Regions from separate parts of the Streptomyces sp. NPDC102490 genome, predicted to be linked through region 2. Evidence: riboswitches for the same ligand, from Rfam matches in the RefSeq annotation. Region 2 holds a riboswitch; the other holds the start of a gene.

Region 1 (7,500 bases), on a different contig from region 2:
GACGTGGGTGCCCAGCGTGGGGCCCTCCGCCGAGACCACCGCGAAGTCGTACCCCGGCAGGCCCTCGTCGCTCCGGTCGATGCCGAAGACCTCGCAGATCACGCCGAGTTCGAAGGGGTGTGCACCGTCGAGCAGGACGGCGGCCACGTTGCGCAACATGCCGCCAGTGTGCCTCGACAGTGGCAGGAAATCGAGGTCTTACGGCAGTCCTGCCACTGACGGTAAGGAGTATCCGGCGCGACAGTGGTGTCATGACCGGAAACCAGATAGAAGGCCTCGTCGGAATGCTCGCGACCTTCGGACTCCTCGTCCTCATGATCCTCCCCTCGGTGATCGGCATCGTGCGCGACCGGCGCATCGACCGCCAGATCAGGGAGGCCCAGGAGGCGAGGGGCCGGGGAAAGGAGACGCAGAGGAGTCAGAAGTCCTCGGACAGGTCGACGGTGCCCTCCACCGCCACCTGGTACGCCGAGGGACGCCGCTCGAAGAAGTTGGTCAACTCCTGAACCCCTTGCAGCTCCATGAAGGAGAAGGGGTTCTCGGAGCCGTACACCGGGGCGAAGCCGAGGCGCGTCAGGCGCTGGTCGGCCACGCACTCCAGGTACTGCCGCATCGAGTCGGTGTTCATGCCCGGGAGGCCGTCACCGCACAGGTCGCGCGCGAACTGCAGCTCGGCCTCGACGGCCTCCCGCAGCATGTCGGTGACCTCTTGCCCAAGCTCGTCGTCGAACAGCTCCGGCTCCTCCTTGCGCACCGTGTCGACGACGTCGAACGCGAAGGACATGTGCATGGTCTCGTCCCGGAACACCCAGTTGGTGCCGGTGGCGAGGCCGTGCAGCAGACCCCGGCTGCGGAACCAGTAGACGTAGGCGAAGGCGCCGTAGAAGAACAGGCCCTCGATGCACGCGGCGAAGCAGATCAGGTTCAGCAGGAAGCGGCGGCGGTCGGCCTTGGTCTCCAGGCGGTCGATCGACTCGACCGAGTCCATCCAGCGGAAGCAGAACTCGGCCTTCTCCCGGATGGACGGGATGTTCTCCACGGCCGCGAAGGCGGCGACGCGGTCCTCCGGGTCGGGCAGGTAGGTGTCGAGGAGCGTCAGATAGAACTGGACGTGGACGGCCTCCTCGAAGAGCTGGCGGGACAGGTACAGCCGCGCCTCGGGGGAGTTGATGTGCTTGTAGAGGGTCAGCACCAGGTTGTTCGCGACGATCGAGTCACCGGTGGCGAAGAAGGCCACGAGGCGGCCGATCAGGTGCTGCTCCATGGGGCTGAGCCGGGCGAGGTCGGCGACGTCCGAGTGGAGGTCGACCTCCTCCACGTGCCAGGTGTTCTTGATGGCGTCCCGGTAGCGCTCGTAGAAGTCCGGGTACCGCATGGGGCGCAGGGTCAGCTCGAAGCCCGGGTCGAGCAGGTTCTTGGTGTTCTCGTTCATCACTGACAGGCCTCGCAGGACTCGGGGTTCTCCAGGGAGCAGGCGACCGCTTCGGGGTCCGGGCCGGCCTGCACGGGGACGGGGGTGGTGGCTCGGGCGGCGGCGCGGGCGATCCGGGTCGCGGGGCGCGAGCGCAGGTAGTACGTGGTCTTCAGGCCCTGCTTCCAGGCGTACGCGTACATCGAGGAGAGCTTCCCGATGGTCGGCGTCTCCAGGAACAGGTTCAGCGACTGGGCCTGGTCGAGGTACGGGGTGCGGGCGGCGGCCATGTCGATCAGGCCGCGCTGCGGGATCTCCCACGCCGTGCGGTACAGCGCGCGCACGTCCTCGGGGATCCAGGAGAAGCCCTGCACCGAGCCGTTCGCCTCGCGCAGCGCCTCACGGGTGCGCGCGTCCCACACGCCGAGCCGCTTGAGGTCGTCCACCAGGTAGGAGTTGACCTGGAGGAACTCGCCGGACAGCGTCTCGCGCTTGAAGAGGTTGGACACCTGCGGCTCGATGCACTCGTAGACACCGGCGATGGAGGCGATGGTCGCGGTCGGCGCGATGGCCAGGAGCAGGGAGTTGCGCAGCCCAGTCGTGGCCATGCGCTCCCGCAGCGCGGCCCAGCGCTCCGGCCAGGCGGGCGTCACGTCGTAGTGGTCCGGGTGCAGCACCCCCTGGGCCGTACGGGTCTTCTCCCAGGCCGGGGCCGGGCCGCCGCGCTCGGCGAGGTCGGCGGAGGTCTCGTACGCGGCGAGCATGATCCGCTCGGCGATGCGGGTGGACAGGGCCTTCGCCTCGGGGGAGTCGAAGGGCAGGCGGAGCTGGAAGAAGACGTCCTGGAGGCCCATCGCGCCGAGACCGACCGGGCGCCAGCGGGCGTTGGAGCGGGCCGCCTGCTCGGTCGGGTAGAAGTTGATGTCGACGACCCGGTCCAGGAAGGTGACGGCGGTGCGGACGGTGGCGTCGAGGCGCTCCCAGTCCAGGTCGCCGCTCGCGGGGTCGGCGAAGGCGCCGAGGTTGACCGAGCCCAGGTTGCAGACCGCCGTCTCCCCGTCGTCGGTGACCTCCAGGATCTCCGTGCAGAGATTGGAGGAGTGGACGACGTGGCCGGGGGTCGCGGTCTGGTTCGCGGTGCGGTTGGCGGTGTCCTTGAAGGTCATCCAGCCGTTGCCGGTCTGCGCGAGGGTGCGCATCATGCGGCCGTACAGCTCACGGGCGGGCAGCGTCTTGCGGGCGAGCCCCGCCTGCTCCGCCTTGCGGTAGGCCGCGTCGAACTCCTCGCCCCACAGGTCGGTCAGCTCCGGCACGTCGGCGGGGGAGAACAGCGACCAGGTCCCGTCGGCGTCCACCCGGCGCATGAACTCGTCCGGCACCCAGTGCGCGAGGTTCAGGTTGTGCGTGCGGCGGGCGTCCTCGCCGGTGTTGTCCCGCAGCTCCAGGAACTCCTCGACGTCCGCGTGCCAGGTCTCCAGGTAGACCGCGGCGGCACCCTTGCGCCGGCCGCCCTGGTTCACGGCGGCGACCGAGGCATCCAGCGTCTTCAGGAACGGGACGATGCCGTTGGAGTGCCCGTTGGTGCCGCGGATCAGCGAACCCCGGGCGCGGACGCGGGAGTAGGCGATGCCGATGCCGCCGGCGTGCTTGGACAGGCGGGCGACCTGGTGGAGGCGGTCGTAGAGGGAGTCCAGCTCGTCCTTGGGGGAGTCCAGGAGGTAGCAGGACGACATCTGGGCGTGCCGGGTGCCGGAGTTGAAGAGGGTGGGGGAGGAGGGCAGGTAGTCCAGGCGGCTCATCAGGCCGTACAGGGCGGCGACCTCGTCCACGGCCCGCGGGGTGTCGTCCTCGGCGAGTCCGGCGGCGACCCGCAGCAGGAAGTGCTGGGGCGTCTCGACGGCCTTGCGGGTGAGCGGGTGACGGAGCAGGTAGCGGCTGTACAGGGTGCGCAGCCCGAAGTAGCCGAAGCGGTCGTCGGCGTCCGGATCGACCAGCGCGTCGAGGCGGGCCGCGTGCAGCCGGACGAAGGCGGCGGTGCGGTCGGCGATCAGGCCCTCGCGGTGGCCGGTGGCGATGGAGTCGGTGAAGGTGGCGACGCCCTGGGAGGCGGCCTCGGCGCGGATGCCGATGGTCAGCAGCCGGGCGGCCAGCCGGGAGTAGACCGGGTCCTCGGAGATCAGACCGGCGGCCGCCTCCGTGGCCAGCTCGCGCAGCTCGGCCTCGTCGGCGCGGGCGGACCGGCCCCGCAGCGCGGCGGCGGCCACCCGGCCGGGGTCGGCGCCCCGGAGGTCGGCGGTCAGCCCGGTCAGGGTCCGCAGCAGGGCGGCACCGGGTCCGTCGGGTTCCCCGGTCGCCGTCACCGGGGTCGCTGAAGCCGGATCGGCTGGCGCGATGGTCACGTGGAGCACTCCCTCGCTCGGCACGGGGCCTGGCGGAGGGCAGGGGGGCTCACGAGCGCGCACGGCGTCGCGTCCACCGGCCCACTCCACGAGGCCCGGACGTCATGGCACCCGGGCCAAGGCGGCCGGGCGCACTGTCGGCAGGTCCTCGGACTGGACAGGCGTGCGCGCACGTGCGAAGACGTACGGATGCACGCAAGTACACCGTTGCGGGACAGTTCCGGATTCGCACCGGATTCCCCTGCGGCGACAGCGAGCACGAGCATACATCTTGTGCCGGGCTCCGCCGGCACCCCCAGATGTTGTGTCCGGACGGCGTGTCAGTACGTCGTCTCGGGCCGGTGTCAGAGCGCCAGTTCGTAGGTGAGCAGCATGATGTCGTCCAGCTCCGGCACAGGGTTCCAGTCGCGGGCGGGGGTGCGGACGAAGCCGAGGCGTTCGTAGAGGCGGTGGGCGGTGTGCATGGTGCGCTGGGTCGACAGCACGATGCTCGCGCAGCCCGGCACGGACCGGGCGCGGTCGAGGCAGGCCCGCACCAGGGCCTCGCCGGCCCCGCGGCCGCGTGCCTCGCGGGCGACGGCGAGCATGCGTATCTCGGCCTCGCCGGGGCGCGCGATGTCCGCCATGGGGCCGCCGGACGGCACGAAGGTCACGCCGCCGAGCACCCGCCCCTCCGCCGCGGCGACCAGCACCTCGGCGGCCGCCGCCCGCTTGGCCACGTCGCGCAGCTCGTCCAGGTAGGAGTCGCTCTCCCCGAAGTCGAGGAGGCCGTCGCGCAGGTAGGCCTGCGCGGTGATCTCGCCGAGGGTGTCGTACTCCTCGGCCGTCGCCTGTCGGATCACGAAGTCCATGACGCCGAGTGTGCCCGACGGGTACGACAACGGGCCGCCGGATTTCTCCGACGGCCCGCTGAGGAGCGCCGCTAGTGCGAGCTGCCCGCCGTGGCCGGCGGCAGTTCCACCTGGACGCCGGGGTCGCCGGCGTCCGCCGTGTAGTCGCTCGGCTTGGTCTCGTCGACGCCGTCGGGCGCCTTGACCGCCCTCAGGACGAAGGTCAGGACCACGGTGACCAGGACGTTCAGCACGAAGGCGGTGAGACCGATGTAGCCGATCTCGCCGATGCCGGGGATCTCGTCGGAGGAGCCGCCGAAGTGCTTCTGCGTCGGCGAGGCGACACCGTAGGCGGCGACCGTGCCGTAGACCATGCCGACCGCCCAGCCGCCGAGCAGCGCCCAGCGGTGGAACCAGCGGGTGAACAGGCCGCCGACCAGGGCCGGGAAGGTCTGCAGGATCCAGATGCCGCCCAGCAGCTGGAAGTTGATCGCGACGGTCTTGTCCATGCCCAGGACGAAGATCAGCGCGCCCACCTTCACCAGCAGCGACACCAGCTTGGAGACCTTCGTCTCCTGTGCCGGGGTGGCGTCGGGCTTGATGAAGTCCTTGTAGATGTTGCGGGTGAACAGGTTCGCGGCCGCGATCGACATGATCGCCGCCGGGACCAGGGCGCCGATGCCGATCGCCGCGAAGGCCACGCCCGCGAACCAGTCCGGGAACATGTTCTCGAACAGCTGCGGGATCGCCAGCTGGCCGTTCTCCACCTTGACCCCGGCCGCGATCGCCATGAAGCCGAGCAGCGCGAGCAGGCCCAGCATCAGCGAGTACAGCGGCAGGATCGTGGTGTTGCGGCGGATCACCTCACGGCTGCGCGAGGACAGCGTGGCGGTGATCGAGTGCGGGTACATGAACAGCGCGAGGGCCGAACCGAGCGCCAGGGTCGCGTACGTCCACTGGCCCCCCGCGTCCGGTACCACTCCGCCCTTGCCCGCCTCGGTGAACTTGTCGCTCGCCGACGCGAAGATGTCGTCGAACCCGCCCAGCTTGATCGGGATGTAGATGATCGCCACCGCGATGACGATGTAGATCAGCGTGTCCTTCACGAACGCGATCAGCGCGGGGGCGCGCAGTCCCGACGAGTAGGTGTACGCGGCCAGCACGCCGAAGGCGATCAGCAGCGGCAGGTCCTTGACGAACCAGTTGGTGTCCTCGCCGCCGCCGACGCCCATCACGTCGAGGACGGCCTGGATGCCGACCAGCTGGAGCGCGATGTACGGCATGGTCGCCAGGATGCCGGTGACGGCCACCGCCAGCGACAGGCCCTTGGAGCCGAACCGGCCGCGCACGAAGTCCGAGGTCGTCACGTAGCCGTGCTTGTGCGAGACCGACCACAGGCGGGGCAGGAAGGTGAAGATCAGCGGGTAGACCAGGATCGTGTACGGCACCGCGAAGAAGCCGGACGCGCCCGCCGCGTAGATCGCCGCCGGGACGGCCACGAAGGTGTACGCCGTGTACAGGTCGCCGCCCAGCAGGAACCAGGTGACCCAGGTGCCGAACGAGCGGCCGCCGAGGCCCCACTCGTCGAGGCTGTGCTCGTTCTCGGCCCGGCGCCAGCGGGCGGCCAGGAAGCCCATGGCGGTGACGAGGACGAAGAAGAAGATGAAGACGGCGAGTGCGACGCCGTTCACGCCGTCGTTCACTTGGCCCCGCCTTCCCGGCGGGCGCGCTGGTCACGCTGCCAGAGCTTGTACGCGATCACCGTCAGCACGGTGGAGATCAGTACCCACGCCATCTGGTACCAGTAGAAGAACGGAATGCCGATGAAGTCGGGGTCGGACTTGGCGTACGAACCGACCCACAGCATGGCGACGAACGGTGCGACAAGGCAGAGGGCGATGACGACGCGCACCGGCGTCACCGTCGGCCCTCTGTTCACTTCTGGGGCTTGTGACATGCGGTGGCTCCGTCCCCTCGCTGATCACCTGGTGCAGTGCGCACGAAAATGTAGGTGACGGCGTCAAGAGAGCGGAAGACCTCGTCCGTATATCGGTCCTCAACCGCAATGTCGCGTGCCGGAGGGGAGCGGCACCCCTCAGTCCTGGGGACGCTTGAGGCGGGCCACGAACTTGTAGCGGTCGCCCCGGTACACCGAGCGCACCCACTCCACCGGCTGGCCGGTGCGGTCCTGCGAGTGCCGGGAGAGCATCAGCATCGGCAGGCCCACGTCGGTGCCGAGCAGGCCGGCCTCGCGCGGGGTGGCCAGGGAGGTCTCGATGGTCTCCTCGGCCTCGGCGAGATGGACGTCGTACACCTCGGCGAGCGCGGTGTAGAGGGACGTGTACTTCACCAGGGAGCGGCGCAGGGCGGGGAAGCGCTTGGCGCTGAGGTGGGTGGTCTCGATGGCCATCGGCTCGCCGTTGGCCATGCGCAGCCGCTCGATGCGCAGCACCCGGCCGCCGGCCGTGATGTCCAGGAGTCCGGCGAGCCGGTCGTCGGCGGTGATGTAGCCGATGTCCAGCAGCTGCGAGGTGGGTTCGAGACCCTGGGCCCGCATGTCCTCGGTGTACGAGGTGAGTTGCAGGGCCTGCGACACCTTGGGCTTGGCGACGAAGGTGCCCTTGCCCTGGATGCGCTCCAGGCGCCCCTCGACGACCAGCTCCTGCAGGGCCTGGCGCACCGTGGTGCGCGAGGTGTCGAACTCGGCGGCGAGGGTGCGCTCCGGCGGGACCGGTGTGCCCGGAGTCTGGGTCCGGGTCATGTCGAGCAGATGCTTCTTCAGACGGTAGTACTTGGGCACGCGCGCGGTACGGACGGTCGCCCCACCCTCGTTCTCCGCACTGCTGACGTCGGTGCTCAT
Region 2 (7,500 bases):
GGGTCTTCACCTGGTCCGGGGTGGCCGAGTCGCCGACGTACGCCTCGGGGGAGGCCCCCGTCAGGTGCCGCACCATGGCGACCATGCCGCCGTGGTACTGGAAGTAGTCGTCGGCGTCCACGAGGTCGTGCTCACGCGTGTCCACGTTCTTCGCGGCCACCGCGATCCGCCGGAACGCCGTCTCCATGTCCCCGCGCGCCGCCCGCCCGTCGAGTCCGCGCCCGTAGGCGTAGCCGCCCCACACCGCGTACACCTCGGCGAGGTCCGCGTCGGAGCGCCAGTTGCGGGCGTCGATCAGCGGGAGCAGACCCGCGCCGTACGCGCCCGGCTTGGAGCCGAAGATGCGGGAGGTGGCCCGGCGCCGGTCGCCGTGCTCGGCGGTGTCCTCGTCGGCGTGCGCCTTGACGAAGTTGGACCCGGCGGGCTCGTCCAGCTCCGCGACCGCCCGCACCGCGTCGTCGATCAGCCCCACCACGTGCGGGAACGCGTCCCGGAAGAAGCCCGAGATGCGTACCGTGACGTCGACGCGGGGCCGGCCCAGCTCCTCGACCGGGACCACCTCGAAGCCCGTCACCCGGCGCGAGGCGTCGTCCCACACCGGACGGCACCCCAGCAGGGCCAGGATCTCCGCGATGTCGTCGCCCTGGGTGCGCATCGCGGACGTGCCCCACACGGTGAGGCCGACGGACTTCGGGTATTCACCCGTGTCGTCCAGGTACCGCTGGATCAGCGAGTCGGCCAGCGACTGGCCCACCTCCCAGCTCAGCCGGGACGGGATCGCCTTCGGGTCGACGGAGTAGAAGTTCCGGCCGGTCGGCAGGACGTTGACCAGCCCGCGGGTCGGGGAGCCCGACGGCCCGGCGGGCACGTAACCGCCGTCCAGGGCCCGCAGGATGTGCCCGATCTCGTCGGTGGTCCGGGCCAGGCGCGGCACGACCTCCGTGCAGGCGAACTCCAGCACCGCGACCGCGTCGGGGAGTTCGGTGCCCAGCACGTCGCGCACCAGACCCGGTACGGCCGCCGGGTCCCACTCCCGCAGCTCCATCCCCTCCGCCACCCGGCGGCACAGCTGCTCGAGGAGGTCGATCGCGTCGGCCGCCGACCGGGCCGGGCCGTCCACCAGCTCCGTCAGCTCCACCGGCACCTTCACCGGGGCACCGGGCTCGGCCAGCAGCTCCTTCTCCACCAGGCCGAAGTACTCGGCCAGGGACGCCCTCAGGCCCGGCAGGGCGTTCGCCTGCCCACCCCACACCTGCGAGGCGCGCAGGACCGCCAGGACCAGGTTGACGCGCGGCTCGCCGACCGGGCCGCCGCCCAGGACGTGCAGGCCGTCGCGGATCTGCACGTCCTTGATCTCGCACAGGTAGCCGTCGATGTGCATGACGAACTCGTCGAACGCGTCGTCGTCCGGCTGGTCGTCCACGTGCAGGTCGTGGTGGAGCTCGGCCGCCTTGACCAGCGTCCAGATCTGCGCCCGGACCGCCGGCGCCTTCGTCGGGTCCAGGTCGGAGACGAGCGCGTACTCGTCGAGCAGCTGCTCCAGCTTGGCCAGGTCGCCGTAGGTGTCGGCGCGGGCCATGGGCGGGACGAGGTGGTCGACGACGGTGGCGTGGCCGCGCCGCTTGGCCTGGGTGCCCTCGCCGGGGTCGTTGACGATGAACGGGTAGATCAGCGGCAGGTCGCCGAGTACGGCGTCCGGTGCGCAGCCCGCGCTCAGGCCGAGGCCCTTGCCCGGCAGCCACTCCATCGTGCCGTGCTTGCCCATGTGCACGATCGCGTCGGCGCCGAAACTGTGCTCCAGCCACCGGTAGGCGGCCATGTAGTGGTGCGACGGGGGCATGTCCGGGTCGTGGTAGATCGCGATCGGGTTCTCCCCGAAGCCGCGCGGCGGCTGGATCATGACGACGACGTTTCCGAACTGGAGGGACGCCAGCACGATGTCGTCGCCGTCGACGTACAGCGAGCCCGGCGGCTCGCCCCACGCCTCGGTCATCGCGTCCCGCAGTTGCGGGTCCAGCGTCTCGAACCAGGCCCGGTAGTCGGCCAGCGGCACCCGCGCGGGCGCGGCGGCGAGCTGGTCCTCGGTCAGCCACTCCACGTCGTGGCCGCCGGCCGCGATCAGCCGGTGGATCAGCTCGTCGCCCTCGGACGGGTAGCCGGTGACCCCGTACCCCGCGTCCCTGAGCGCGTCCAGCACCCGCACCGCCGACGCCGGGGTGTCGAGACCGACCGCGTTGCCGACGCGGGAGTGCTTGGTCGGGTACGCCGTGAAGACCAGCGCGAGCTTCTTGTCGGCGTTCGGCTTGTGCCCGAGCGCCGCGTGCCGGACGGCGATCCCGGCGACCCGCGCGGCCCGCTCGGGGTCGGCGACGTAGACCGGCACCTCGTCGGGACCCTGCTCCTTGAAGGAGAACGGCACGGTGACCAGGCGCCCGTCGAACTCCGGGATCGCGACCTGCATCGCCGCGTCCATGGGGGAGAGGGCGGCGTCGGAGGACTCCCAGGCGGCCCGGGAGGTGGTGAGGCAGAGCCCTTGCAGCACCGGCACGTTCAGGTCGGCCAGCGCCCCGACGTCCCACGCCTCCTCGTCACCGCCCGCCGAGGCCTGCGAGGCGTGCGTGCCGCCCGCCGCGAGGACGGTGGCGACCAGGGCGTCGGTCCGGCCCAGCAGCTCGTACAGCCCGGGGTCCGCGCCGCGCAGCGAACCGCAGTACACGGGCAGGGCGTTGGCGCCGCGCGCCTCGATCGCGTCGCACAGCGTGTCGACGAACGCGGTGTTGCCGCTGAGCTGGTGGGCGCGGTAGAAGAGCACGCCGACCGTGGGGCGGCCCTCGGTGAAGACACGCTCACCGTGGACGCCGTACTCCGGCATCTTCCGGGGTTCGTCGAAGCCCTCGCCGGTCAGCAGCACCGTGTCCGACAGGAACCGGGCGAGCTGGGTGAGGTTGTCCGGGCCGCCCTCGACCAGGTAGCGCAGCGCCTGCGCCACCACCCCGGCCGGGACCGAGGACTCGGCCATCAGCTCCGCGTCCGGCACGCTCTCGCCGCCGAGCAGGACGGTCGGGATGCCGGCGGCCTTCAGCGCGGCCAGCCCGTCCTCCCAGGCGCGCTTGCCGCCGAGCAGGCGCACCACGGCGAGGTCCGCGCCCTCGACCAGGCCCGGCAGTTCCTCCCGGACGTCGACCCGGGTCGGGTTGCCGATCCGGTAGGCGGCGTCCGACGCGCGGGCCGCCAGCAGGTCCGTGTCGGCGGTCGACAACAACAACACTGTGCTCATGCGGGCGCTCCCGGTGGAATGAAGGGCAGTCCTTGCGGCGCGCCGGACTCGATGAGCCGCCACAGCGCGTCGGTGTCCGCGTGGTGTTCGATCAGATCGCCGAGCCGGTCGAGCTGCTCCTCGCGCAGCGCGGCGAACGAGGTGTCGGGGGCCGGTACGAAGCGGCGGCCCGCGGCGGCGGCCACCTCGCGCAGGAACGCCCGCCGGAAGCCGTCCGACTCCAGCGAACCGTGCCAGTGGGTGCCCCAGGTCTGTCCGACCCGGCAGCCGTCCAAGAAGGGCTCCCCGCCCGTCACTTCGGCGACCCCGTGGTGGATCTCGTACCCCTCGACCCGCTCGCCGAGGGCCTCGCCCACCGGCCGGGTGAGGGTCTTCTCGCGGGCGAACCGCACCCGCACGGGCAGCAGCCCGAGCCCGTCCACGTGCCCGGCGCGGGACTCGACCTCGTCCTCGATGTGCTCCCCGAGGAGCTGGAACCCGCCGCAGACGCCGAGCACGGGCCGTTGTTCGGCGACCCTGCGGACGATCGCGTCCGCGAGCCCCCGCTCCCGCAGCCACTGAAGCGCCCGCACCGTTCCGCGCGTCCCCGGCACGACCACCAGGTCGGCGTCGGCCAGTTCCTCCGGCCGGTCCACGAACCGCACCACGACACCCGGCTCGGCGGCCAGCGCGTCCACGTCCGTGAAGTTGGACATCAGCGGCACCGCGCAGACGGCGACCCGCAGCACGTCCTCGCCGACCGGCGGCGCGACGGCCGACTCCCGCACGGTCCCGCGCAGCGAGACCCGCAGTCCGTCCTCCTCGTCGATGCCGAGCCCGTGCCGGAAGGGCAGCACGCCGTACGTCCGCCGCCCGGTGAGGCCGTGCAGCATGTCGAGGCCCGGCTCCAGCAGCGACACGTCGCCGCGGAACTTGTTGACGAGGAACCCGGCGACCAGCGCCTGGTCCTCGGGTGCCAGCAGCGCCACCGTGCCGAAGAAGGAGGCGAAGACGCCCCCGCGGTCGATGTCGCCGACGACCAGGACCGGGAGTCCGGCGCCCCGGGCGATCCCCATGTTCACGATGTCGGTGCGGCGCAGGTTGATCTCGGCCGGGCTGCCCGCGCCCTCGCAGATCACCGCGTCGTACGTGGCGCGGAGTTCGGCGAGCGAGTCGAGCACCGTGCCGAGCAGCCGCTCCTGGCGCCCGCCGTGGTAGCCGCGGGCGCTCATCTCGCCGACCGGCCTGCCGAGCAGCACGACCTGGCTGCTGCGCTCCCCGCCGGGCTTGAGCAGCACCGGGTTCATGTGCGCGGTCGGCTCCACCCGGCAGGCCTGGGCCTGCATGGCCTGCGCCCGCCCGATCTCCGCGCCCTCGCGGGTCACGAAGGAGTTCAGCGACATGTTCTGCGCCTTGAACGGCGCCACCTTCACGCCCTGCCGCACCAGCCAGCGGCAGATCCCGGCGGTGACGACGCTCTTGCCGGCGTCGGAGGTGGTACCGGCGACGAGCAGACCACCGTTCATGACGTACGTCCCTTCCTGACGATGCCGCGCGCGGCCAGCCGTGCGCCCGCGCACACGCCCAGCGCCAGCCAGCTCACGCGCCGGGACAGCCGTATCGCCCGGTCGATGTCGCCGGAACCGGCCCGTACCGGGCGTCCCGCGGCGCCGTTGAGGACGGGCCGGTGCTCGACCCGCCCGCCGTAGGAGAGCGTCCCGCCCAGCCGCACGCCCAGGGCACCCGCGAACGCGGCCTCCACGGGCCCCGCGTTGGGGCTCGGGTGCCGTGCGGCGTCCGCGCGCCAGGCCCGCACCGCGCCCCGCGGATCACCGCCGGACACGGTGGCCAGGACGGCGGTCAGCCGGGCGCCCGGCCAGCCCGCGAGGTCGTCCAGGCGGGCCGAGGCCCAGCCGTAGCGGCGGTACCGGGGCGACTTGTGGCCGACCATGGCGTCCAGCGTGTTGACGGCCCGGAAGCCGAGCAGCCCCGGCACCCCCGCCACGGCGCCCCACACCAGGGCGCCCACGACGGCGTCCGAGGTGTTCTCGGCGACGGACTCCACGACCGCCCGGGCGAGGCCGTCGGTGTCCAGCGCCCGCGGGTCCCGCCCGCACAGGTGCGGCAGCCGCGCCCGGGCCGCCTCGACGTCCCCGGCCGCCAGGGCCCGGCCGATGGCGTTCGCCTCGCGGGCCAGCGAGGTGCCGCCGACCACGGCCCAGGTGGCCGCGCCGGTCAGCGCGACGGAGGCGGCGGGGGAGCGGTGTACGGCACGGGAGGCGGCCAGCCCGAGGGCGACGGCGCCACCGGCGCACACGGCGGTGTGCAGGGCGCCCCAACCCCGGTGGTCCCGCCACAGCACCCGTTCCACGGCGCCCGCGGCACGGCCGAACGCGGCGACCGGGTGTCCGCGGCGCGGGTCGCCGAGGAGGAGGTCGCCGAGGAGGCCGGCGGCGGCGCCGTACGCGAAGACGCGTCCGGCACGCACGGGCTCAGCCGGTCACACGGTCGGGGAGACACCTGGTACGGGGCGTCGTGCGGGGGCGGCAGCCGGGCATCGCGTCATGTCCTCACTCAGGGTGTCCACGCCCTGGTTCGAAGAGTCCGGCGGTGAGAGTTCCTGGCTCCCGGGGATTCCTGTTCCCCGGTCACAGTGGCGGGACCGCGCCGGATTCGCACCGGGCTTCCTCTCCTGCCGCCGTAGATGGCCCCGGAAGTCCACCACGGCCCGCGAACACCCGTCAACCTGGCGTTGACCTGCGACGGGGGAGTGTGCGAAGGCCCACACACGAGTGGTGTGCGCCGGCACGCGAAAGGGCGGGGCGCGGAACGGTTCGAGTCCGTTCCGCGCCCCGCCCCGGCGCGTGTGCCCGTGGACCGGGCGGTAATCGAGCGGTGGCCGACCGGCGGTCAGGCGACGATCAGATAGATCCCGTACGCCACCGCCGCCGTGCAGGCCGCGAAGCAGGCGTAGGCGCCGGTGACCGCGAGGGTCGCGGAGCCGCCCTGGGCGGCGGCCCGCTCCTGGCGGGAGAGGCCGACGATGCCGAGGGTGAACAGGCCCACCAGGGCCACCGTGACCACGAGGCTGACGCCGAAGACGGAGCCGAGGGCTGCCCAGTCGATGCTCATGGAGGTTCGCTTCCTTCGTACCCGGGCTGCGGGTTCAGACGGGGGTGGCGGCCGACGGGGCCTTGGGGTCGGAAGGGGCGGCGGCCGGGACGGTGGCCGCCAGGTCCTCGGTCACGCCCGTCGGGGGCGGCGACACGGCGGCCATCGCCGTGGTGACCACGCCGGCCGGCTCGGGCTCCCGGGCGCCGGCCGCGTCGCCGTCGACGACGTTGGTGTGGTCGACGACCTCACGGCGGGAGACCCGCCAGATCGCGAAGCTGGACGCGACCAGGAACACCGCGACGAGGGCCGTGCCCCAGTCGCCGAGGCGGCAGACCCACTCGGCGAGCGCGGCGACCAGGGCCGCGGCCGGCAGCGTCAGGCCCCAGGCGATGAACATCCGGGTGGCCGTGGACCAGCGGACCACGCCGCCCTTGCGGCCGAGGCCCGCGCCCATCACCGCACCGGAGACCGAGTGCGTGGTGGACAGGGAGAAGCCGAGGTGGGAGGAGGCCAGGATGACCGTGGCGGCACTGGTCTGGGCGGCGAAGCCCTGCTGCGGCTGGAGGTCGGTCAGGCCCGTGCCCATGGTGCGGATGATGCGCCAGCCGCCCAGGTAGGTGCCGAGGGCGATGGCCAGACCCGCGCTCAGGATGACCCACACGGGCGGGTCGGAGTCGGGGGCGAGCGAGCCGCCGGCGATCAGGGCGAGGGTGATGATGCCCATGGTCTTCTGGGCGTCGTTGGTGCCGTGGGCCAGCGAGACCAGACCGGCGGAGGCGATCTGGCCGGCCCGGTAGCCCTTCGCGGCGGCCCTGCCGTCGGCCTTGCGGCCCAGCGCGTACGTCATCCGGGAGGCGAGCAGCGCCGCGAGGCCGGCCACGATCGGGGCGGCGATCGCGGGGAGGAGCACCTTGGTGACGAGCACGTCGCCGTTGACCGCGCCGATACCGGCCGAGGCGACGGCGGCACCGATCAGGCCGCCCATCAGGGCGTGCGAGGAACTGGACGGGAGCCCGACCAGCCAGGTCAGGAGGTTCCAGAGGATCGCGCCGACCAGTGCGGCGAAGATGACCTCGGGACGGATGCCGGTCTCGTCGACGAGACCCTTGGAGATCGTGTTGGCGACCTCC

The links. A riboswitch is a leader RNA that binds a small molecule or an ion and turns the genes downstream of it on or off. The one in region 2 is predicted to bind cobalamin.
Region 1: another riboswitch for cobalamin. It lies ahead of ACIRGB_RS01050 (ribonucleoside-diphosphate reductase subunit alpha); the one in region 2 lies ahead of ACIRGB_RS24680 (cobalamin biosynthesis protein).

Annotation. Positions count from the first base shown of each region.
Region 1 is NZ_JBIWJU010000001.1:225,164-232,663, reverse strand. It holds gene ACIRGB_RS01060 (GlxA family transcriptional regulator) at 1-159, opposite strand, end outside; gene ACIRGB_RS01055 (ribonucleotide-diphosphate reductase subunit beta) at 419-1,432, opposite strand; gene ACIRGB_RS01050 (ribonucleoside-diphosphate reductase subunit alpha) at 1,432-3,810, opposite strand; cobalamin riboswitch at 3,932-4,093, opposite strand; gene ACIRGB_RS01045 (GNAT family N-acetyltransferase) at 4,155-4,661, opposite strand; gene mctP (monocarboxylate uptake permease MctP) at 4,733-6,343, opposite strand; gene ACIRGB_RS01035 (DUF3311 domain-containing protein) at 6,340-6,597, opposite strand; gene ACIRGB_RS01030 (GntR family transcriptional regulator) at 6,736-7,500, opposite strand.
Region 2 is NZ_JBIWJU010000010.1:331,954-339,453, forward strand. It holds gene cobN (cobaltochelatase subunit CobN) at 1-3,277, opposite strand, end outside; gene ACIRGB_RS24675 (cobyric acid synthase) at 3,274-4,782, opposite strand; gene ACIRGB_RS24680 (cobalamin biosynthesis protein) at 4,779-5,744, opposite strand; cobalamin riboswitch at 5,850-5,995, opposite strand; gene ACIRGB_RS24685 (hypothetical protein) at 6,167-6,388, opposite strand; gene pitH (low-affinity phosphate transporter PitH) at 6,423-7,500, opposite strand, start outside.